DNA from 4 places in the Lentzea sp. NPDC003310 genome. Region 2 is predicted to be linked to each of the others. Evidence: riboswitches for the same ligand, from Rfam matches in the RefSeq annotation. Region 2 holds a riboswitch; each other region holds the start of a gene.
What was found. A riboswitch is a leader RNA that binds a small molecule or an ion and turns the genes downstream of it on or off. The one in region 2 is predicted to bind cobalamin.

Region 1 (5,144 bases), on a different contig from region 2:
ACTTCCACCAGTGGTTGATCAAGCGCTACCACGCCCGCGACGGCGAGCTGTTCTGCGCGCTGGCCGACGCCGGCGTGTCCGCCGAGGACTCCGCGGGCCTCTGCTACTTCCTGCTGATCGCGGGCCAGGAGACGACGACCCAGCTGCTGTCCACGGCGTTGCGCCGCGCGTTGCAGGACCGCTCGTTGTGGGCGCGGCTGCCCGAGCCCGGCGTGGCCGAGTCGTTCGTCGAGGACGTGCTGCGGACCGACACGCCCGTGGTGACGTGGCGGCGGCTGACCGCGCGTGAGGTCGTGCTGTCGGGCGTGCGCGTGCCGGCCGGCGCGGAGCTCGTGTTGTTGTTGAGCGGCAAGGAGACCGATCCGCGCCACCTCGCGTTCGGGTACGGCCGCCACTTCTGCCTCGGCGCCGGTCTGGCCCGGCTGGAGGCGGCCGTGACGTTGCGCACCGTCGCCTCGGAGGAACCGTCGCTGCACCTGGTCGGTCCGGACCCGGAGTGGCTGAACCTGCTGTCGTTCCGCGCGCCGAAGTCGGTGGCCGTCAGCCGCTGACCTGAGGTTGGATGCGGGAGTGTTGAACCGACAGCTCTCGGGAGTCCGCAAGAAGACGCTGCTGGAGACGCTCGGCCCCGTGCCGGACGTCGACCCCGACCGCTACGGCGACGGCGGCCCGGTGGGCGCGCTGGAGACGCGGGTCGCGCAGCTGCTCGGCACCGAGGCCGCGTTGTTCGTGCCGACCGGCACCATGGCGCAGCAGATCGCTTTGAAGTGCTGGGCGGACCGCACGAACAACCCGATCGTCGCGATGCACCCGCAGGCCCACCCGCTGCACCACGAGGACGACGCGCTGACCGCGCTCTCCGGCCTGCGCCCGATCAAGGTGCGCAACGCGGACATCGGATCCTGCCCCGAGCCGTACGGGACGCTGCTGCTGGAGGTGCCCGACCGCGAGGCCGGGTTCGTGCTGCCGGCCTGGGACGAGCTCGTGTCGTGGGTCGATCTAGCCCGCGAACGGGACGCGGTCGTGCACCTCGACGGCGCGCGGCTGTGGGAGAGCACGTACGGCCTCGGCAAGCCGCTGCCCGAGATCGCGGGCCTCTTCGACTCGGTCTACGTGTCGTTCTACAAGTCGCTGGAGGGCATCTCGGGCGCGGCGCTGGCCGGCACCCAGGACTTCGTCGACCAGGCACGGGTGTGGCGGCACCGGTATGGCGGCATGCTGTTCCAGCAGTGGCCCGCGGCGCTGTCGGCGTTGCACGGCCTCGACACCGTGCTGCCGCGGCTGGGGTTGTACGTCGAGCACGCCAAGGTCGTGACCGCGGCGATGGATCTGCCCGAGCCGCACACCCACCAGTTCGCGCTGCACCTGCCGGGTGACCCGGCTCGGCTCAAGGAGCTGAGCGGGGCGTTCCTCGGCGGGTTCTGGCAGGACGGGCCGCTCGCCAAGACCGAGGTGACCGTGGCGGAGCCCGCGCTGGAGTGGACGGCGGACGAGGTGCGGGAGGCGTGGGCCGAGTTCCGGGGCCTGATCTAGCGACGTCGCTCACCTGGCTGTTGGACCCGGCCGTGCGAAATGCGACGATGCCGGGGCTGTGAGGGGAGTGCGAGGAAGCCGGTGAGACTCCGGCGCCGTCCCGCGACTGTGACCGGCCCGTGCCGGGAGTCAGGAACTCGTCCCCCTCTTCCACCTGACCGCGGGCGTGGACACCCGAGGAAGGACTTCGCTGCATGTACCCCTTTTCGGCTGTCGTCGGACACGACGACCTCCGGCTCGCCCTGCTGCTGAACGCGGTGCACCCCGGCATCGGCGGTGTGCTCGTCCGCGGCGAGAAGGGGACCGCGAAGTCGACGATCGTGCGCGCCCTCGCCGCGCTGCTGCCCGAGCTGGACGTCTCGCAGGGCTGCCGGTTCGGCTGCGTGCCCGGCACGACGGACTGCCCCGACGCGCCGCACGACGGCGTCGAGCGCAGGCCGGCCCGGCTCGTCGAACTGCCCGTCGGCGCCACCGAGGACCGGCTCGTCGGGTCGCTCGACCTCGAGAAGGCGCTGACCGAGGGCAAGCGCGCGTTCCAGCCCGGCCTGCTGGCCGCGGCGCACCGGGGCGTGCTCTACGTCGACGAGGTCAACCTGCTGCACGACCACCTGGTCGACCTGCTGCTTGACGCCGCCGCGATGGGGCGGGCGCACGTCGAGCGCGAGGGCGTCTCGGTGTCGCACCCGTCGCAGTTCCTGCTGGTCGGCACCATGAACCCGGAGGAGGGCGAGCTGCGGCCGCAGCTGCTCGACCGGTTCGGGCTGACCGTGGCGGTGAAGGCGGCGCGGGACGTGGCCGTGCGCACCGAGGTCATCCGGCGCCGGCTCGCCTACGAGGCGGACCCCGTGGCGTTCGCCGCGCGGTGGGCCGGGCAGGACGCCGAGCTCAAGCAGCAGATCACCGACGCGCGCGCCCGGCTGGCCGGGGTGTCCCTCCCGGACGGTGAGCTGCGCCGGATCGCCGCCGTGTGCGCGGCTTTCGAGGTCGACGGCATGCGCGCGGACCTCGTCGTCGCCCGTGCCGCCACGGCCCACGCGGCGTGGCGCGGGGCCTCCGAGGTCGAGGAGACCGACGTCGAGACGGCCGTCCGGCTCGCGCTGCCGCACCGGCGCCGGCGTGACCCGTTCGACGAGCCCGGCATCGAGGAGCAGCAGCTCGAGGACGCGATGAAGCAGGCGGCCGAGCACGCCGAGGACCCCGGTGACGACGGCCCGGACGACGACGGTCCCAGCGGGGGTGAGCTGCCCGAGCCGCAGGACGGTCCGAAAGGCAACGGGAACGCGCCCCAGGACCGTCCGGCACCGGAGCCCGCGCCCGCGTTCAAGGCGCGGCTGCTGGAGGTGCCCGGAGTCGGCGAAGGCGCGCCCGGCAAGCGTTCCCGGGCCCGTGCCCGCATCGGCCGGATCGTCCGTTCGTCCACTGTGGACGGCAGCGGGCTGCACCTGGTCGACACGCTCGCGACCGCCGCGCCGCACCAGGCCGCGCGCGGCCGCAGCGGTCCCGGTCTGCTGCTGACCGCCGCCGACCTGCGCAAGGCCGTGCGGGAGGGCAAGGAGTCGAACCTCGTCCTGTTCGTCGTCGACGCGTCCGGCTCGATGGCCGCGCAGAAGCGGATGTCGGCCGTCAGCGGCGCGGTGATCTCGTTGCTGCGCGACGCCTACCAGCGCCGCGACAAGGTCGGCGTGGTCACGTTCCGCGGTACCCAGGCCGAGGTCGCGCTGCCTCCGACGACGTCCGTCGACGCGGCGGCCACGCGCCTGAAGAAGATGCGCACCGGCGGCCGCACCCCGCTCGCCGACGGACTGCTGAAGGCCCACCGGGTCCTGGAGATCGAACGCCTTCGCGACCCGCGCAAGCGCCCGCTCGTCGTGCTGCTCACGGACGGCCGCGCGACGTCGTCCGGCCTGGGCGGCGACCCGACCAAGGACGCGCTGAAGGCCGCGGGACTGCTGGAGCAGACCGCCGTCGTGGTCGTCGACTGCGAACAGGGCCACGTCCGCCTCGGACTCGCGCAGAAGGTCGCCGACGCGCTGCAGGGCACGTGCGTCCGGCTCGACCAGCTGTCCGCCGACCACCTCGCCGGCGTCGTCCGGGCTGCGTGAGTTCGCGCTGGTCGTCCGGTCGCCCCTTCGTCGGGATTCGGCGAAGCCCAATCACGGCGAAGCGGCGGCCGGACGACCAGCTCCCCGGCGAACTCACCGGAGTCTGCGGAGCAGCGACCAACAAGGAAGGAGACCCAAGTGCCTCAAGGACAACCCACCGAGGTCCCCAAGGACGGCCTGACCACCCGCCAGCGCCGCAACCGGCCGCTGCTGATGCTGCACACCGGTGAGATGAAGGGGAAGTCGACGTCGGCGTTCGGCCTCGCGCTGCGCGGCTGGAACCAGGGCTGGGACATCGGCGTGTTCCAGTTCGTGAAGTCCGCCAAGTGGAAGGTGGGCGAGGAGTCCGCGTTCAAGGCGCTCGGCCGGCTGCACGACGAGACCGGCGAGGGCGGCGCCGTCGAGTGGCACAAGATGGGCGAGGGCTGGTCCTGGACCCGCAAGCAGGGCACCGAGGACGACCACGCCGAGGCCGCGCGCGAGGGCTGGGCGGAGATCGCGCGCCGGATCGGCTCCGAACGCCACGGCCTCTACGTGCTCGACGAGTTCACGTACCCGCTGCACTGGGGCTGGATCGACGTGGACGAGGTCGTCGAGACGCTCACGAACCGCCCCGGCCACCAGCACGTCGTGATCACCGGCCGGTACGCGCCGCAGAAGCTGGTCGACGCCGCCGACCTCGTGGTGGAGATGACCAAGGTCAAGCACCCGATGGACGCGGGCCAGAAGGGTCAGCGGGGGATCGAGTGGTGAGCACGCCGTGGTGAACAGGCTCGTCGTCGCCGCCCCGGCCTCGGGCAGCGGCAAGACCACCGTCGCGACCGGCCTGATGGCCGCGCTGCGCCAGGCCGGGTCGCGGGTCGCGCCGTTCAAGGTCGGCCCCGACTACATCGACCCCGGCTACCACTCGCTCGCGACCGGCAGGCCGGGCCGCAACCTCGACCCGGTCATGGTCGGCGAGAACCGCATCCCGGGTCTCTTCGCGCACGGGGCCAAGGGCTGCGACCTCGCCGTGGTCGAGGGCGTGATGGGGCTCTTCGACGGCCGCATCGACACCGCGGGCATCGGCTCGACCGCGCACGTCGCGAAGCTGATCAACGCACCCGTGCTGTTCGTCGTGGACGCACGCGGGCAGAGCCGGTCGCTCGCCGCGCTGCTGCACGGGTTCCGCGGCTACGACCCCACGGTCCGGCTCGGCGGCGTGATCCTCAACCAGGTCGGGTCCGAACGGCACGAGCAGGTGCTGCGCTCGGCGTGCGACGAGGTCGGCCTCGACGTGCTCGGCGTGCTGCCGCGCGATCCGCAGTTCTCCCTGCCCTCACGGCACCTGGGCCTCGTCACGGCGGCGGAGCACGGTCCGGAGGCCGTGGCCGCCGTGGACGCGATCGCCGCCGCGGTCGCCAAGCACGTCGACCTCGACGCGGTCCGCCGGCTGGCGTCCGTGCCCGCGATGGCGGTCGCCGCGTGGGAGCCGCAGGTCGACCGCGTCGCCGGGGAACCGGTGATCGC
Region 2 (5,144 bases):
CCAGCACGCCGAGGATCGCGAGCGACCCGGCCGCGAGCAGCACGACGGCCACGTCGAAGACCGGCCGGTAGTCCCCCAGCGCGTACTCGCTGATCGTGCGGCGCAACGGCCCGACGGTCAGGTCCAACGTCCCGACCAGGGCGATCGTGACGACGACGGCGAGCGAACCGCCGGCGGCGGCGAGGCGAGGTATCAGCACATAACGGACAACGCCCTGGTCGGCGGCAGGGGTTCCGCGATTCAGGAACCCGACAGGTTCGGCCCAGGAAGTCGACAGCCTCAGCTCAGGATCGCGCCGCACGTGATGTTCACCTGGGTTCCCGTCAGGGTGCGGCCCCAGTCCGAGGCCGCGAACACGGCGGCCCGGCCCACGTCGTCGAGGGTCGCCGCCCTGCCGAGCGCGGTCTGCCCGACGATGTCGGGTTCGACCTGGTCGCGGAACTCCCCCGGGATCGACTCGGGGATGCCGCCGGTCTGCAGCGTCACCGCGCGGACGCCGTGCGGCCCGAGCTCGGCGGCGAGCTGCCGGCGCATCGCCTCGACCGCGTCGAACGCCGTGACCAGGCCGCCGAGCTGCCAGCGCCGGTGCACCTGGCCGTCGCTCGTGCCGCCGAAGAACAGGATCACGCCGTCCTTCTGCCGGATCATGTGCCGGGCGGCGGCGCGGGCGGTGAGGAACTTCGAGCGGACGTTCGTGACGACCGGGCTCAGGTAGTCGTCGACGCTCATCTCGTGCAGCGCCGTGCCCTGGACGTCGTTGTCGGAGATGACGTTGACCGAGATGTCGATGCGGTCGAGCGTGGCCGCGTGCTCGTCCACGCCGCGTTCGTCCAGGGCGTCGACCACGGCGTAGCGGACGCCCAGCTCCTCGGCCTTGGCCTTGAGCGGCGCCTCGGTGCGCGCGGCCAGGTGGACCTCGGCGCCCGCCGCGCTGAACGCCTTCGCGATGGCACCGCCGATCGTGCCCGCGCCGTAGATGACTGCGATCTTCCCGTCGAGGTTCATCGGTTCGCCGGTCATGCCAGGCAGGCTAACCGCTAGCGCAACGCCTCGCTCGCTTCCGCCGCCACCGCCTCCGCGACGGCCGTCAGCGCCGGCGAGTCGAGCTTCCACTGCTGCCAGTACAGCGGCACGGAGATGGTGCGGCCCGGCGCGAGGTCGACCAGGCCCTCCTGGAGCTGTTGCGGCGGCACCATTCCCCACCCGAGGCCCGCCACGATCGCCCGCACGTACACCTCCGACGACGGCACGTAGTGGCGGTGCTCCGACGCGCCCCGCCCGCGCGTCAGCGTGCGCACGAACCGGTCCTGCAGGTCGTCGTTGCGGTCGAACACGACGACGGGCGCGTCCGGCAGCCACGACTTGAGCGGGCCTCGCGCATGTCGCTCCACAAAGGACGCGGGAGCCATTGCGGCGTAACGGATCTCGCCGAGCTTGCTCACCGAGCAGCCCGCCACCGGCTCGCGCGAGGACGTCACCGCGGCCATCACCAGGCCCTGCCGCAGCAACGCCGTCGTGTGGTCCTGGTCCTCGCGGTGCAGGTCGAACGAGATCCGCAGCTCCGGCGAGACCCGTTGCAGGGCGGGCAGGAACCACGTGGCGAGCGAGTCGGCGTTGACCGCGATCGGGACCCGCACCACGGCGTCCTCGCCCAGGGCCGCGTCGAGGTCCTGGTCCAGCGCGAGCAGTTGCCGACCATAGCGGACCAGCACCTCGCCGGACGGCGTAAGCCGAACCGGCCGGGCGCGCACCAGCAGCACGCGCCCGGTTCGCTGTTCGAGCGCCTTGATGCGTTGCGAGACAGCGGAAGGGGTGACGTGCAGCGCCGTCGCGGCGGCATCGAACGTGCCCGCGTCGACGACCGCGAGCAGCGTCCGCACCAGGTCCAGGTCCATCACGAGCGCTAATGCTACGTAAGAATCTTTAGCTGGTCTCATCAAGACGGCGTCAATACCGTGGGCCGGGTGACTGACCTGCTGCTCGGCTTCGGCACCATGATGACCCTGATAGTCGCGATCGGCGCGCAGAACGCTTTCGTGCTGCGCCAAGGACTTCGACGCCAGGCGGTCGCCAAGGTCGTCGCCGTGTGCGCGCTGTCGGACGCGATCCTGGTCGCCGTCGGCATCGCCGGGTTCGGAGCACTCGTCCGCGCGGTCCCGCAGGCGATCACGATCGCCGCCGTCGTGGGCGGGATCTTCCTGCTGGGGTACGGGTTCCTGGCCGCGCGCCGCGCGCTGCGGCCGTCCGCGCTGCACACCGGCTCCGAGCCCAGCGGCCGGCCCGTGCTGACCGCGCTCGCGCTCACGTGGCTCAACCCGCACGTCTACCTCGACACGGTGCTGCTGCTCGGGTCGATCGCGGCCGGTCGCTGGCTCTTCGGGATCGGCGCGGTGACGGCGAGCATCACCTGGTTCGTCGCCCTCGGCTTCGGCGCGCGGCTGCTCAGCCCGCTGTTCGCGAAGCCACGCTCGTGGCGCGTCCTCGACGGCCTGATCGCCGCCGTGATGATCACTCTCGGGGTGACCCTGATCGCCGGCTGGTGATCATCACGAGCACCGCCGCGACGGCCAGGGCGCCACACGTCACGGGCGCCGCCGTCCCGACGAAAAGGGACGCCGAAGCGAGCCCCGCGCTGACCAGTGCACCGAAGACGACCCGAGGCCGAAGATCACCCACGTTTCCGACCCTAACCCACGACACGCGCATGTTGGGTGGTGATCCAGACCCCACCACCACATGTAGTATCTGCCGCGCTGGTGGTTCACCGACCCGTTCGGTGAGGCAAGAGGGAACCCGGTGCGAACCCGGGACTGCCCCGCAGCGGTGAGTGGGAACGAAAGCCGTCAACCAAGCACTGGGTCAGCCGACCTGGGAAGCGACGGCCGGTAGGCGTTGGAAGTGCGCCCACGAGTCCGAAGACCTGCCACTGGTGTGCGCGCAAGCCTGCGCGCACGACACGGTGCCCCGAGGGAGGGCGGCTGTGTGCACCGGTGGCGTCGGCCGCCGGCGCGCGCACGCGTTCACCCTCGGCCTGCTCGCGAGGAGAGAGCGTGCCCGACCGCCTTTCAGTGGTCATCGACGAAGCCTGCGCCGACCTGCCCACCGCGTCGGCCGAGGCGGTTCTGGCCGAGACCAAGCGCAACCTCTACCACGGCATCACCGACGACGAGCTCGCGCTCGCGCCGATCATGGCCGCCCGCACGATGGTCGAGCACGACCCGGCCTACTCCTACGTCAGCGCCCGGTTGCTGCTGGACAAGCTGCGTGCCGAGGCCTGCGGAGAACCCCTGTCGCACGCCGAGATGACCGAGCGCTACCCGGCGTACTTCGCGTCGTTCGTGCGTTCCGGCATCGAGTTCGGCCAGCTCGACCCGCGCCTGGAGTCGTTCGACCTGGCCCGCCTGGGCGACGCCCTGAACGCGTCACGGGACCTGAACTTCCAGTTCCTGGGCATGCAGACCCTGTACGACCGCTACTTCCTGCACCACGACGGCCGCCGCTACGAGCTGCCGCAGGCGTTCTTCATGCGCGTCGCCATTGGCCTCGCGCTGGAGGAGGACGACCGCGACGCCCGCGCCATCGAGTTCTACGAGCTGCTGTCGTCGTTCGACTTCATGTGCTCGACCCCGACGTTGTTCAACTCGGGCACCACGCGCCCGCAGCTCTCGTCGTGCTTCCTGACCACCGTCGATGACGACCTCGCGGGGATCTTCCACGGCATCAGCAACAACGCGCTGCTGTCGAAGTTCGCGGGTGGGCTCGGCAACGACTGGACACCCGTGCGCGGGATCGGCGCGCACATCAAGGGGACGAACGGCAAGTCGCAGGGCGTGGTGCCGTTCTTGAAGATCGCGAACGACACGGCGGTGGCCGTGAACCAGGGAGGAAAACGCAAGGGCGCGGTCTGCGCGTACCTCGAGACCTGGCACATCGACGTCGAGGAGTTCCTCGACCTGCGCAAGAACACCGGCGACGAACGCCGCCGCACCCACGACATGAACACCGCGAACTGGGTCCCGGACGAGTTCCTCCGCCGCGTCCGCGCCAACGGCCAGTGGACGCTCTTCTCCCCCGACGAGGTCCCGGACCTGCATGACGCGTTCGGCACCGAGTTCGCCGACAAGTACCGCGCCTACGAGCAGAAGGCGGACAACGGCGAGATCAAGGTCTTCCGCCGGTTGCCGGCCGTCGACCTGTGGCGGCGCATGCTGACCATGCTGTTCGAGACCGGTCACCCGTGGATCACGTTCAAGGACCCGTGCAACCTGCGGTCGCCACAGCAGCACAGCGGTGTCGTGCACTCCTCGAACCTGTGCACCGAGATCACCCTGAACACCGCGGTCGACGAGGTCGCGGTCTGCAACCTCGGCAGCGTCAACCTCGCGCAGCACGTCACGGACCAGGGCATCGACCACGCGCGGCTCGCGAAGACCGTTCGCACGGCGGTGCGGATGCTCGACAACGTGATCGACGTGAACTACTACACGATCCCGGAAGCGAAGAACTCCAACCTCAAGCACCGGCCGGTCGGCTTGGGGCTGATGGGTTTCCAGGACGCGCTGTTCACGCTCGGTACGCCGATGGCGTCCCAGGAGGCCGTCGAGTTCGCGGACCGGTCCATGGAGGAGATCAGCTACTACGCCATCGAGGCGTCCGCGGACCTCGCGCAGGAGCGCGGTGCCTACCAGTCCTTCGACGGGTCGTTGTGGAGCCAGGGAATCCTGCCGATCGACTCGGTCGAGATCCTCGCGCGGACGCGCGGCGAGGGCGAGCTGGAGCAGAACCGCGAGTCCACGCTGGACTGGGCGCCGGTCCGGGAGAAGGCCCGGCGCGGCATGCGGAACTCGAACGTCATGGCGATCGCGCCGACCGCGACCATCGCGAACATCACCGGCGTCACCCAGTCGATCGAGCCGCTGTACCGCAACCTGTACGTGAAGTCGAACATGTCCGGTGACTTCACGGTCATCAACCCCGACCTGGTGCGGGCGCTCAAGCAGCGCAAGCTGTGGGACGAGCGGATGATCTCGGACCTCAAGCTGCACGACGGCAGCCTCGGCGCGATCGACCGGGTGCCGCCTTACCTGAAGGCGTTGTACGCCACGGCGTTCGAGGTCGACAGCTCGTGGCTGATCGAGGCGGGC
Region 3 (5,144 bases), 200 kb from region 2:
GCCGCTCGTGATCAGGGACCGCGACGTGATCGTGGTCGACGACGGCCTGGCCACCGGCGTCACCGCCAGAGCGGCACTCCACTGGATCGCCCAGCGCGAACCGAGGAGCATCACGCTGGCCGTGCCGGTGGCGGCGAGGGAGTCGATCGGCACGTTCGGCACCAGGGTGGTCGCCGTGCTCACGCCGAAGCACTTCCAGGCCGTGAGCCGCTGGTACGAGAGCTTCGATCAGACCACGGACGACGAGGTGCTCAGCGCGCTCTCGAAGTGGGAGACCACCGGGAACGGCGAGTAGAAGCGGTGCAGCAACGCGGACCAGCGCTCGTAGGACGGCCCCTGCCGGAAGCCGACCACGTGCGCCTCCACCGAGTCCCAGCGCACCAGCAGCAGGTAGCGCGACGGCGTCGCCACGTCCCGCAGCAGTTCGAGACCGCGGAAGCCCGGCGAGGCGGAGATCAGCTCCCGCGCCTCGCCGAACGCCCACTCGAAGTCCTGCTCGGAGCCCGGCAGGACGTCGAGCAGCGCGTGCTCCGTGATCACAGGCGGCAGAACCTGATGTCCGAGGCCAGCACGGCCTTGGCACCGATCGCGGCCAGCTCGTCCATGACCTTGTTCGCCTCCTTGCGCGACACCATCGCCCGCACGGCCGCCCACTCCGGGTTGGCCAGCGGCGCCACGGTCGGCGACTCCAGGCCCGGGGTCAGCGCGATCGCGTCCTCGAGGATCGACCGCGGGCAGTCGTAGTCGAGCATCAGGTACTGCTGCGCGAACACGACGCCCTGCAGGCGCGCGGTCAGCTGCTTCTTGGCGGCCGTGACCTCGGAGCCGTTGCGGTGGATGAGGACCGCCTCGGACTCGCAGATCGGCTCGCCGAACGGCACCAGGTCGTGCTGGCGCAGGGTGCGGCCGGAGCCCACCACGTCGGCGATCAGGTCGGCGACGCCCAGCTGGATCGAGATCTCGACGGCGCCGTCGAGGCGGATCACCTTGGCGGTGATGCCGCGGGCCTTGAGGTCGCGGCCCACGAGCTTCGGGTACGCGGTGGCGAGGCGCTTGCCCTCGAGGTCGGAGACCTTCCAGTCGGTGCCCCGCGGCCCGGCGTAGCGGAAGGTCGACGAACCGAAGCCCAGGGCGAGCAACTCCTCGACCGACGAGCCGTTGTCGTCGGCGCCCGAGTCGGCGGCCAGGTCGCGGCCGGTGATGCCGAGGTCGAGGTCGCCGGACGCCACGTAGATCGCGATGTCCTTGGGACGCAGGAAGAAGAACTCGACCTCGTTGTTGTTGTCGAGCACGGTCAGGTCACGCGGCTCGTGCCGCTGCCGGTAGCCGGCCTCGGTGAGCATGGCGGAGGCGCGTTCGGCGAGCGCGCCCTTGTTCGGGACTGCAACGCGCAGCATGTCGAAGTCTTTTCCGTCAGAGGTACTTGTACACGTCTTCGAGGGTGAGCCCACGGCCCAGCATGAGCACCTGGAGGCGGTAGAGCAGCTGCGAGATCTCTTCGGAGAGCTTCTCGTCGGACTCGTACTCGGCGGCGATCCAGACCTCGCCCGCCTCCTCCAGGACCTTCTTGCCCTGCGCATGGACCCCGGCCTCGAGCGCGGCGACGGTGCCGGATCCCTCCGGCTTGGTGGCGGCTCGTTCGGTCAGCTCTGCGAACAGGGAATCGAAGGTCTTCACGGCTCCACATCCTCCCATCCCGGCGACCCCGGTCCACACCGCGGTCACATCTGTCCCAGGCGGTGGACGTGATCTGTCCTGCATGGACACCCGGTAGCGTGAACTTCCGTGTCGGAGTTCGCGGAGGTCCTCGCAGCGCTGCGCCGGGTGCGCGGCATCAACCCGTTCTTCGCCCTCGACGTGGGCCGCCCCGACGACTTCTGGCTGCCGGGAACGGCACTTCTCGACGGCCCCGCCCTCAAGACCACCATCGACGCCATCGCGATCCGGTACAAAGCCGACGAACCACGCGTCGCCGCCAGCCTGTTCTTCCTCAGCTACACCGCCCGCCTGCTCAGCCCGCTCACGGCCGCGAACATCCCGATCGACGTCCGCCCCGAGAACCTCTGGTGGCACCACCACCCGGCGAACGGCCTGAGCGTGCGCATCGACCAGCCACGCCTGGGGCCGCCACCGGCCGAGGCACTCGCACCGGTCGTGGAGGCCATCCAGTCCGTCACGCCCGTGGCGCGCGGACTGCTGTGGGGCAACGCGATGTCGAACGTCGCGGGCGCGCTGAAAATGGTTGTGCGCGCACGCATGCTCACGGCGGAGGAAGCGGAAGAACGGGGCGAACGGCTCATGAGCGCGCCGCCGTTCGAAGAAGCCGGAGAATTCCTGAGCTTCCCCGGCGAACTCGGGTTCCGGCGCCGGAGCTGTTGTCTTTACTACCGCGTCGCCGCAGGTGGGAAGTGTGGCGACTGCCCACTCGTGAAGTGAGGAACGCAACAACTCTTATGGCCGGTTGTGCTTAACGGGCCGCTCAACTTACGGTGCACGCGCCGCAGTGACGGGAAGCCGGTGGAAATCCGGCGCGGTCCTCGCCACTGTGACCGGGAAGCGATCCCCGCCGAGCACGTCACTGGTTCCCGCCGGAACTGGGAAGACGCGGGGGCAGCGTTGATCCGGGAGTCAGGAGACCGGCTGCGGCGCCGCAAGGAGAGTTGACCTTCCACGAGGTATGGAGGAGCCCGTCATGACGAGCCCCGCAGCAAGCCTGTCCGCCGTCCGCGTGCCCAAATGGGCCTTCGCCGTCTCACTGCTCGGCCTGATCGTCACCTACCTGGTCCTGCAGGAGAACGGCCTCGCGCTCGGCGCGGGTTCCGAGTTGCTGCACGAGTTCTTCCACGACGGCCGCCACGCTCTCGGCGTCCCCTGCCACTGACCACGCGGATGACGACCTACAAGTCCATCGCACTGCGCGGCATCGCGGCCGGCGGCATCGCCGGCGTCGCGTCCGCGCTGGTGCAGCTCCTGGTGACCGAGATCCCGATCCGGGCCGCGCTCGCGGTCGAGGAGGCTCGCGCACCCGCCGGTGAAGAGACCGGCCACTCCCACGGCGGCGGGGAAGAGCTCGTCAGCCGCGGCGCCCAGGTCGTGGGCGGCATGCTCGGCGTGGTGATCGTCGGCATCGCGGTGGGCCTGGTGTTCGCCACGGCCTACGCGCTGTCGAAGCGCTGGTTCACCGGCAGCACGCCGTTCACGCGCAGCGTCGCGTTCGGTGCCGCGGTCTTCGGCGCCGTCGCGCTGCTGCCGTGGCTCAAGTACCCGGCCAACCCGCCCGCGGTGGGCGACCCGGAGACGGTGAACTACCGCACCGCCCTGTACCTGGGCGTGGTGGTGGCCGGCCTGGTGATCGTGTGGGGCGCGTCGTGGCTCGCCGAGCGGCTGCGCGAGCAGTCCGCACCGGTGCGGGCGACGGCCGTGCTGCTCGCGGTGGTCGCGGCCGGCGCGGTGGTGCTGCTGGCGTTCCCCGCGCCGCCGGACACGATCCCCGCGGACATGCCGGTGACCGTGCTGTGGCAGTTCCGCCTCAGCTCGCTCGCGCAGCTGGCCACGCTCTACGTGGGCATCGGCGTGGTGTTCGGCCTGCTGGTCGACCCGGCCACGCGCAGGGCGAAGTCCGTCGAGAAGGCAGTCGTCGCTTGACGGTGCGGGGTGGCCGCGAGGCCACCCCGCCTCCGGCGCGACATCATGTCGGGATGACGGGGAACGGTGTTCAACCGTGGGAACGCATCCACAACTGGTTGCGCGTCAACGCATCCCGCACCTTCGACCAGATCACGGCCGATCCGGCGACCACCGGCCTCTGGCGCCTCACCGGTGCGGAGAACCTGATTCCAGCGCGGTACACCCCGTTGTCCCCAGAAGATTCGCAGCGAACGCGAAACAGGAAGAGCACGCACCTCGAAGTCGAGACGGAACCGGCCGGCGCGACGTCGGGAGTCTTCCTGCCGGAGTTCGTCCCGATCGCCGCGGATGACATGGGCGACTACCTGTTCGTCGACGAACGTCCGGGTCCGGAGTCCGGGTGCGTCCGCGCGTGGGACGTGGACGAGGGCAGCAGGCTGCCGTCGCTCTGGCCGAGCCTGACCGCGATGCTCACCGACATCGCGGACTCCCTCGACACCGGCGCACCGGCTCTGCGCGGACACGCGGACGCGGCGAAGTTCTTCACGACCTCCGTCTACGTGCCCGAGGTGCGTGACGGCAGGCTCGGCTGGCGGCGGGTCTAGAGCGCCTTCAGCACCTCGAGGTCGACGCCCACGAGGGAGTCGCGGAAGATCCGCCGCTCCCCCGCCTCCACCGCGACGTCGCACGGCACGACCAGCACCGTGCACCCCGCCGCCACCGCGGCGGCCACCCCGGTCGGCGAGTCCTCGACAGCGACGCACTCGGCCGCGTCCACCCCGAGCAGCCGCGCCGCCTTCAGGTACGGCTCGGGCAGCGGCTTGTTCAGCCCGTCCACCTCGTCGCCGCACACGGTCACGTCGAACAGGTCCCGCCCGATCGTGTCCAGCGCGACCTCGGTCAGTCCCCGCTCGGTCGACGTCACGAGCGCCATCGGCACGCCGGAGGAACGCACGGCGCGCAACGCCTCCTGCGCGCCCGGACGCCACGGCAGGCCCGCGCGGAAGACTTCTTCGGTGCGGCGCAGGATCCACGCGGCGCCGTCGGCCATGTCCGCCTCGGTCGGCTCGATGCCGACGTCGCCGAACAGCAGGCGCATCGTCGTGGGCACGTTGCTGCCGACCATGCGTTCGCGGGTCTCCAGGGACAGCACCCCGCCGAGCTTCTCCGCGTACTCGTAGAGCGGGATGTCCCACAGCTTCTCGGAGTCCAGCAGCGTCCCGTCCATGTCCCACAGGACCGCGCGCGGATCAGACATTGAAGTACTTCGCCTCCGGGTGATGCGCCACGAAGGCGTCGGTGGACTGTTCCGGGTGGAGCTGGAGTTCCTCGGACAGCGAGACCCCGATGCGGGCGGGCTCCAGGAGTTCGACGACGCGCCTGCGGTCTTCCATGTCGGGGCAGGCTCCGTACCCGAACGAGTACCGGGCGCCGCGGTAGCCGAGCTTGAAGTACTCCTCGACGGCGGCGGGGTCCTCGGCGGCGACGGTGCCACCGGTCGGCCACACGAGCTCCTC
Region 4 (5,144 bases), on a different contig from region 2:
TTTCAGGGCGCGGTAGACGCAGCGCAACGTCGTGGACTTACCGCTGCCGTTCGGGCCGACGATCCCGACGACCTCGTCCTCGGCGTGCAGCGTGATGTCCGTGATGATGCCGCGGACGGTGACCTGCTCGATGTCGACGCGCATCAACGTCCTCCGAACACGTAGCTCTTGCGGCGCATGAGGAAGATGAAGCACGGCACGCCGATCGCGGCCGTGATGACGCCGAGCGGGAGCTCCTCGGGTGCCGCGAGCATCCGCGCGGCCACGTCGACCCACACCATGAACGACGCCCCGGCCAGGGGCGCGAGCGGGAGGACCTTGCGGTGGTCCGCGCCCACGACCATGCGGGTGAGGTGGGGCAGCATCAGCCCGACGAAGCCCACCGCGCCGCTGACGGCCACGAGCACGCCGGTGATGCCGGCGGTCACGACGAAGAGGTGCGTGCGGAACCGGTTGACGGGCACGCCGAGCGTCGTCGCGGTCTCGTCGCCCATCGCCAGCGCGTTCAGCTGCCGGGCTCTGGTCATCAGGTAGGCGATGCCCAGCACCGTCACGGCGGCGGCGATCGGCAGTGCCGTCCACGTCGCGCCACCGAGGCTGCCGAGTAGCCAGAACATGGCCGCCCGCGCCGCCTCCCCGTGCGGCGCCTGGAACACCAGCAGCATCGCCACGGCGGAGAACCCGTACGCCAGCGCGGTCCCGGTCAGCACCAGCCGCAGCGGTGTGAGCCCTCGGCTCGTGCGCGCGGTGATGTAGACCAGGGCCGTGGCGCCGAGTCCGGTGGCGAACGCGCCGACCGACAGCGCGTAGACCCCGAGGCCGGACAGGATCCCCATCGTCGCCACGGCCGTCGCGCCGACGCTCGCGCCCGAGGAGATGCCGAGCACGTACGGGTCGGCGAGCGCGTTGCGAACCATCGCCTGGATCGCGACGCCGACCGCGCTCAGTCCCGCGCCCACGACGGCGGCGAGCAGGACGCGGGGCAGCCGGATGTCCCAGACGATGTGGTACTGCCCGGCGAGGTGGGCGGGGACGGTGCCGCCGGTCAGCGCCTCCCACAGCAGCTCGGTGGTGACACCGAACGGCACGGAGACGGGGCCGAGCGCCACGCCGGCCACGATGCTGACGACGAGCACGCCCACGAGCGCGCTGATCTTGGAGATCACTTGGTCCTTCCCGCAGTCCACGGCGGAATCGGAGTTCCTGGGGCATCGCACGCGGGTGTTCGGGCTCGTCCCCCGGCTCGGGGGACCTACCGTTGCGGGTCAGCGCCGGACTCAGACCGGTCTTCCCCCACGCACGACTTCAGTGACCCTACCTGCGAAAACAGAAAGTTCGGAAATTTCTCGGGTGTGATGTCGATCCGGCACCGCGCCCGTTCGACCTGTGGACGACACCGAACGAGAGACATCCAGGGAGACACACCGTGAAGTACATGCTGATCATGCGCGCCACCGACGAGGCCTTCGCCAACATGGGCGAGTTCGACTTCGACAAGATGCTGGAGGAGGTCGGCGCGTACAACGAGGAGCTGATCCGCGCCGGCGTGCTGCTCGCCGCGGAGGGGCTCTCCGACACCTCCGAGGGCGTCGTCGTCGACTACTCGCAGGAGCCGCCGGTCGTCACGGACGGCCCGTACGGCGAGACCAAGGAGCTGTTCAACGGCTTCTACCTGCTCAACGTGTCCTCGATCCAGGAGGCGGTCGAGTGGGCGAAGCGGATGCCGATGACCGGCCCCGGCTTCAAGACCGAGATCCGGCGCGTGCCGACCATCGACGAGTTCCCGCAGGACAACGAGTGGATCCAGAAGGAGCGCGCGTGGCGTGAGGCCAACGGCCAGCTCTGACGCACCTCCGGAAACACCAAGGCCCCGGTCGACTCGACCGGGGCCTTAGTACGTGCCTTGGAGAACTCAGCCCGTGCGCACGTTCGACGACACGAGCGCCGCGAGCCGGTCACCGATCGCGTAGGTCGCGCCCGGCGACTGGTGGTCGCGCGTCGCCAGGTCGAACGCCACGGAGGCCTCGATCCGGCGCGACGCCTCGTGCTCGCCCAGGTGGTCGAGCAGCAGCGCCACCGACAGCACGGCGGCCGTCGGGTCGGCGATGCCCTGGCCCGCGATGTCGGGTGCCGACCCGTGGACCGGCTCGAACATCGACGGGTTGCGGCGCGTGACGTCCATGTTCCCGGACGCGGCCAGGCCGATGCCGCCCGTGACGGCGGCGGCGAGGTCGGTCAGGATGTCGCCGAACAGGTTGTCCGTGACGATCACGTCGTAGCGGCCCGGGTCGGTGACCATGTGGATGGTCGCCGCGTCCACGTGCTGGTAGGCCACGGTGACGTCCGGGTGCTGCAGCGAGACCTCCTCCACCACGCGCGACCACAACGAGCCGGCGTGCGTGAGGACGTTCGTCTTGTGCACCAGCGTCAGGTGCCGGCGCTGGCGGTTCGAGGCACGCGCGAAGGCGTCCCTGACCACGCGCTCGACGCCGAACGAGGTGTTCAGCGAGACCTCGGTGGCGATCTCGTGCGGCGTGTCCTTGCGGAGCAGGCCGCCGTTGCCCGCGTACGGGCCCTCGGTGCCCTCGCGCACCACCACCATGTCGATCTCCGGCGGGTCCGCGAGCGGGCTGCGGACACCGGGGTAGAGACGAGCAGGGCGGAGGTTCACGTGGTGGTCGAGTTCGAAGCGCAGCCTGAGCAACAGGCCCCGCTCCAGGATTCCGCTCGGCACCGACGGGTCGCCGACCGCGCCGAGCAGGATCGCGTCGTGCTGGCGAAGCTCCCCCAGCACCGACTCGGGCAACAACTCTCCCGTGGCGTGCCAGCGCGCCGCGCCGAGGTCGTAGCGAGTGATCTCGGCCGCCGGAACGACCTCACCGAGGACCTTCAGGGCCTCAGCGATGACCTCGGGCCCGATCCCGTCTCCTGGGATCACTGCGAGCCGCATCCACACACCTCCCAGGTGTCAGTCCCCAATTGGTGGGACTATTTTCCTCACGCGAAAGGCTACCGGCATCGCGGCCGTCCGCCGCATGCCGGACACCCCATCGGGGTGTTATCTCCCGTACTGCGGGACACCCACACGGCCCATACCAAACTTTCGAGTGTCACTCGACCGCAGGAACGGTGTCGCGTCAAGGGGTGACGGCAGGCAGTTCCGGGCCGTGACAGACCGAGAGGCCCGGTCCCCTGGCGGAGAACCGGGCCTCTCGTGAAACATCCGATCTAGTAGGCGCCCCGCCCACCGGACTTCACCAGGACGACCGACGCGCGGTCACCGTTGGCGTTGTGGTGGTTGAGCACCAGCAGGCCGTCGGACCTGTCGGCCTTCAGCGAGGCCTCGTCCTTGTTGACGACGAGCGCGGTGCCCGGCTTCGCGAGGTACGAGAGCGCCGCGTCGCCGCCGCCCTGCGCCCACAGACCCGGCTTGAGCGGGTCGAAGGACAGCTTGCGGTCGACCACGTCGATCAGCTTGTTCGCGTTGCCCGGCGCCGGGTAGTAGCCGGCGGTGCCGACCGTGTACGAGACGCGGGCCGTGTCCTTCGTCGCGTCGATGCCGAGAGCGCTCAGCAGCACCGGCAGGACGACGACGTTGGTGTCCTGGACGTTCGCGTCGACGTCGCCGAACAGGCCGTTCACGCCCTGGATGTCGACGGTCTCGCCCGTCTTCAGGTCCACGGTGGTCGCGACCAGCAGGTCGGTGTCGGTCAGGCGGGTCGCGTACACCTCGAAGTCCGCGGTGCCGTCACCGTTGGTGTCGATGTCGACGAACGGGATGGTGTTCTTGCCCAGGTTGTACCAGTTGCCCCAGGTTGCGACACCGAACGCGAGCAGCGCCTCCTCGGGCTTGCCCTGCGCCTTGGCGAGCGGGGCCGTGGAGGCCGCGCCGACGTAGCGGAGGTCGCCGCCCTTGGCGGTCTCGTTGAGCGCGCAGTTCTCGGTGACGTTGCGCTTGCAGTCGCGCAGCTTCGGCGACTGGGCCTGCAGCTCGAGGACGCTGATCAGCGAGCGGTAGGCCTGCGAGCCGGTGCCCTGGTCGATGCCCTTGCCGGACACGTTGAGGACGGCCTGCTTGCTGTTGCCCGGGAACTTGAGGCTGGACGCGGTCTTGATGTCCGCGACCGGCTTCGGCGCCGAGTAGACCGACAGGCGCAGCGGCACGGTGGCGCCGGCGGTCGGCGTGAAGGTCACGCGACCGGAGGCGTCCGCGAGGAACTGGCGCGGCACGTCGAGCTGGTTCGGCTCGACCGTCGAGTCGACCGTCTTGCGCAGGGCCTTCGGGTCGGTGATCTTCAGGGTGACCTTGACCTTCGCGACGCCGCGCGGGCTGAGCTTCACCTTGTCCTGCGAGAGCACGTAGCTCACGCCGGGGATCGTCGTGGCCGCGGTGTAGCCGACCTTGTACTCGACGGACTTCGTGGACTTGTTGACCAGCTTGATGGTCTTGGACTTCTCGACCGGCTTCGAGACCTCGACGACGCCGAAGTTCGCGCTGACGTAGCCGTTGTCCTCCTCGACGTAGGCGAGGACCTGGTTGTCGAGCGCGGACTTGCCGTCCACGCGTCCGGTGCCGACCCGGTTCGGGGCGAAGGTCTTGCCGTTCTCCTTCACGTCCGCACCGGCGGTGTTCATGATCGAGGCCTTGACCTCCTCGAGCGACCAGTCCGGGTGCGCCTGGCGGACCAGGGCGGCGATGCCCGCGACGTGCGGGGACGCCATCGACGTGCCCGAGATCACCAGGCGGTCGTTGCCGGAACCGACGGCGGTCGACGAGATCGTGTCACCGGGGGCGGCGACGTCCGGCTTGATCGAACCGCTGCGGGTGCCGCGGCTGGTGAACGAGCTCGGGGTGTCCGAAATGGACTGGTCGTACGTCGCCGTCGAGGTGCGCAGGTCACCCGCGAGGCGGACGACCAGCGTGCCCGCGTCGAGCGCCGGACGGACCGCCGCGGTGGCCGAGCCGGTGAACTGGAACATCGGGATGGCCGCGTTGCCCGCGATGCCCGCCGCGAAGTTCTCCAAAGTGGACGACAGGAGCACGCCCTGGCCGCCGGCGGCCTGGACGTTGTTGGCCCGCGCGCCGGAACCGCAGCGACGCGTGGCGTCGTTGTCGTCCCACTCCAGCCAGACGAACTTGCCCG

Region 1: it holds a riboswitch for cobalamin, as region 2 does, so the genes downstream of both, ABZX02_RS41920 (putative cobaltochelatase) here and ABZX02_RS32705 (ribonucleoside-diphosphate reductase subunit alpha) in region 2, are expected to answer to the same signal.
Region 3: it holds a riboswitch for cobalamin, as region 2 does, so the genes downstream of both, ABZX02_RS33680 (CbtB-domain containing protein) here and ABZX02_RS32705 (ribonucleoside-diphosphate reductase subunit alpha) in region 2, are expected to answer to the same signal.
Region 4: it holds a riboswitch for cobalamin, as region 2 does, so the genes downstream of both, ABZX02_RS04620 (iron ABC transporter permease) here and ABZX02_RS32705 (ribonucleoside-diphosphate reductase subunit alpha) in region 2, are expected to answer to the same signal.

Annotation. Positions count from the first base shown of each region.
Region 1 is NZ_JBEXNC010000032.1:38,004-43,147, reverse strand. Features, by position in the region: gene ABZX02_RS41930 (hypothetical protein) at 1-551, shown strand, start outside; gene ABZX02_RS41925 (beta-eliminating lyase-related protein) at 571-1,533, shown strand; cobalamin riboswitch at 1,562-1,693, shown strand; gene ABZX02_RS41920 (putative cobaltochelatase) at 1,728-3,635, shown strand; gene cobO (cob(I)yrinic acid a,c-diamide adenosyltransferase) at 3,774-4,388, shown strand; gene ABZX02_RS41910 (cobyrinate a,c-diamide synthase) at 4,399-5,144, shown strand, end outside.
Region 2 is NZ_JBEXNC010000018.1:10,238-15,381, reverse strand. Features, by position in the region: gene ABZX02_RS32725 (DUF998 domain-containing protein) at 1-199, opposite strand, end outside; gene ABZX02_RS32720 (SDR family oxidoreductase) at 280-1,020, opposite strand; gene ABZX02_RS32715 (LysR family transcriptional regulator ArgP) at 1,038-1,895, opposite strand; gene ABZX02_RS32710 (LysE family transporter) at 1,995-2,543, shown strand; cobalamin riboswitch at 2,741-2,943, shown strand; gene ABZX02_RS32705 (ribonucleoside-diphosphate reductase subunit alpha) at 3,051-5,144, shown strand, end outside.
Region 3 is NZ_JBEXNC010000018.1:206,736-211,879, reverse strand. Features, by position in the region: gene ABZX02_RS33705 (phosphoribosyltransferase family protein) at 1-295, shown strand, start outside; gene ABZX02_RS33700 (antibiotic biosynthesis monooxygenase) at 229-540, opposite strand; gene hisG (ATP phosphoribosyltransferase) at 537-1,397, opposite strand; gene ABZX02_RS33690 (phosphoribosyl-ATP diphosphatase) at 1,414-1,677, opposite strand; gene ABZX02_RS33685 ((2Fe-2S)-binding protein) at 1,786-2,436, shown strand; cobalamin riboswitch at 2,507-2,639, shown strand; gene ABZX02_RS33680 (CbtB-domain containing protein) at 2,693-2,881, shown strand; gene ABZX02_RS33675 (CbtA family protein) at 2,890-3,645, shown strand; gene ABZX02_RS33670 (SMI1/KNR4 family protein) at 3,699-4,232, shown strand; gene ABZX02_RS33665 (HAD family phosphatase) at 4,229-4,885, opposite strand; gene metH (methionine synthase) at 4,878-5,144, opposite strand, start outside.
Region 4 is NZ_JBEXNC010000002.1:428,892-434,035, reverse strand. Features, by position in the region: gene ABZX02_RS04625 (ABC transporter ATP-binding protein) at 1-144, opposite strand, end outside; gene ABZX02_RS04620 (iron ABC transporter permease) at 144-1,166, opposite strand; cobalamin riboswitch at 1,199-1,337, opposite strand; gene ABZX02_RS04615 (YciI family protein) at 1,427-1,846, shown strand; gene ABZX02_RS04610 (3-isopropylmalate dehydrogenase) at 1,913-2,950, opposite strand; gene ABZX02_RS04605 (S8 family serine peptidase) at 3,229-5,144, opposite strand, start outside.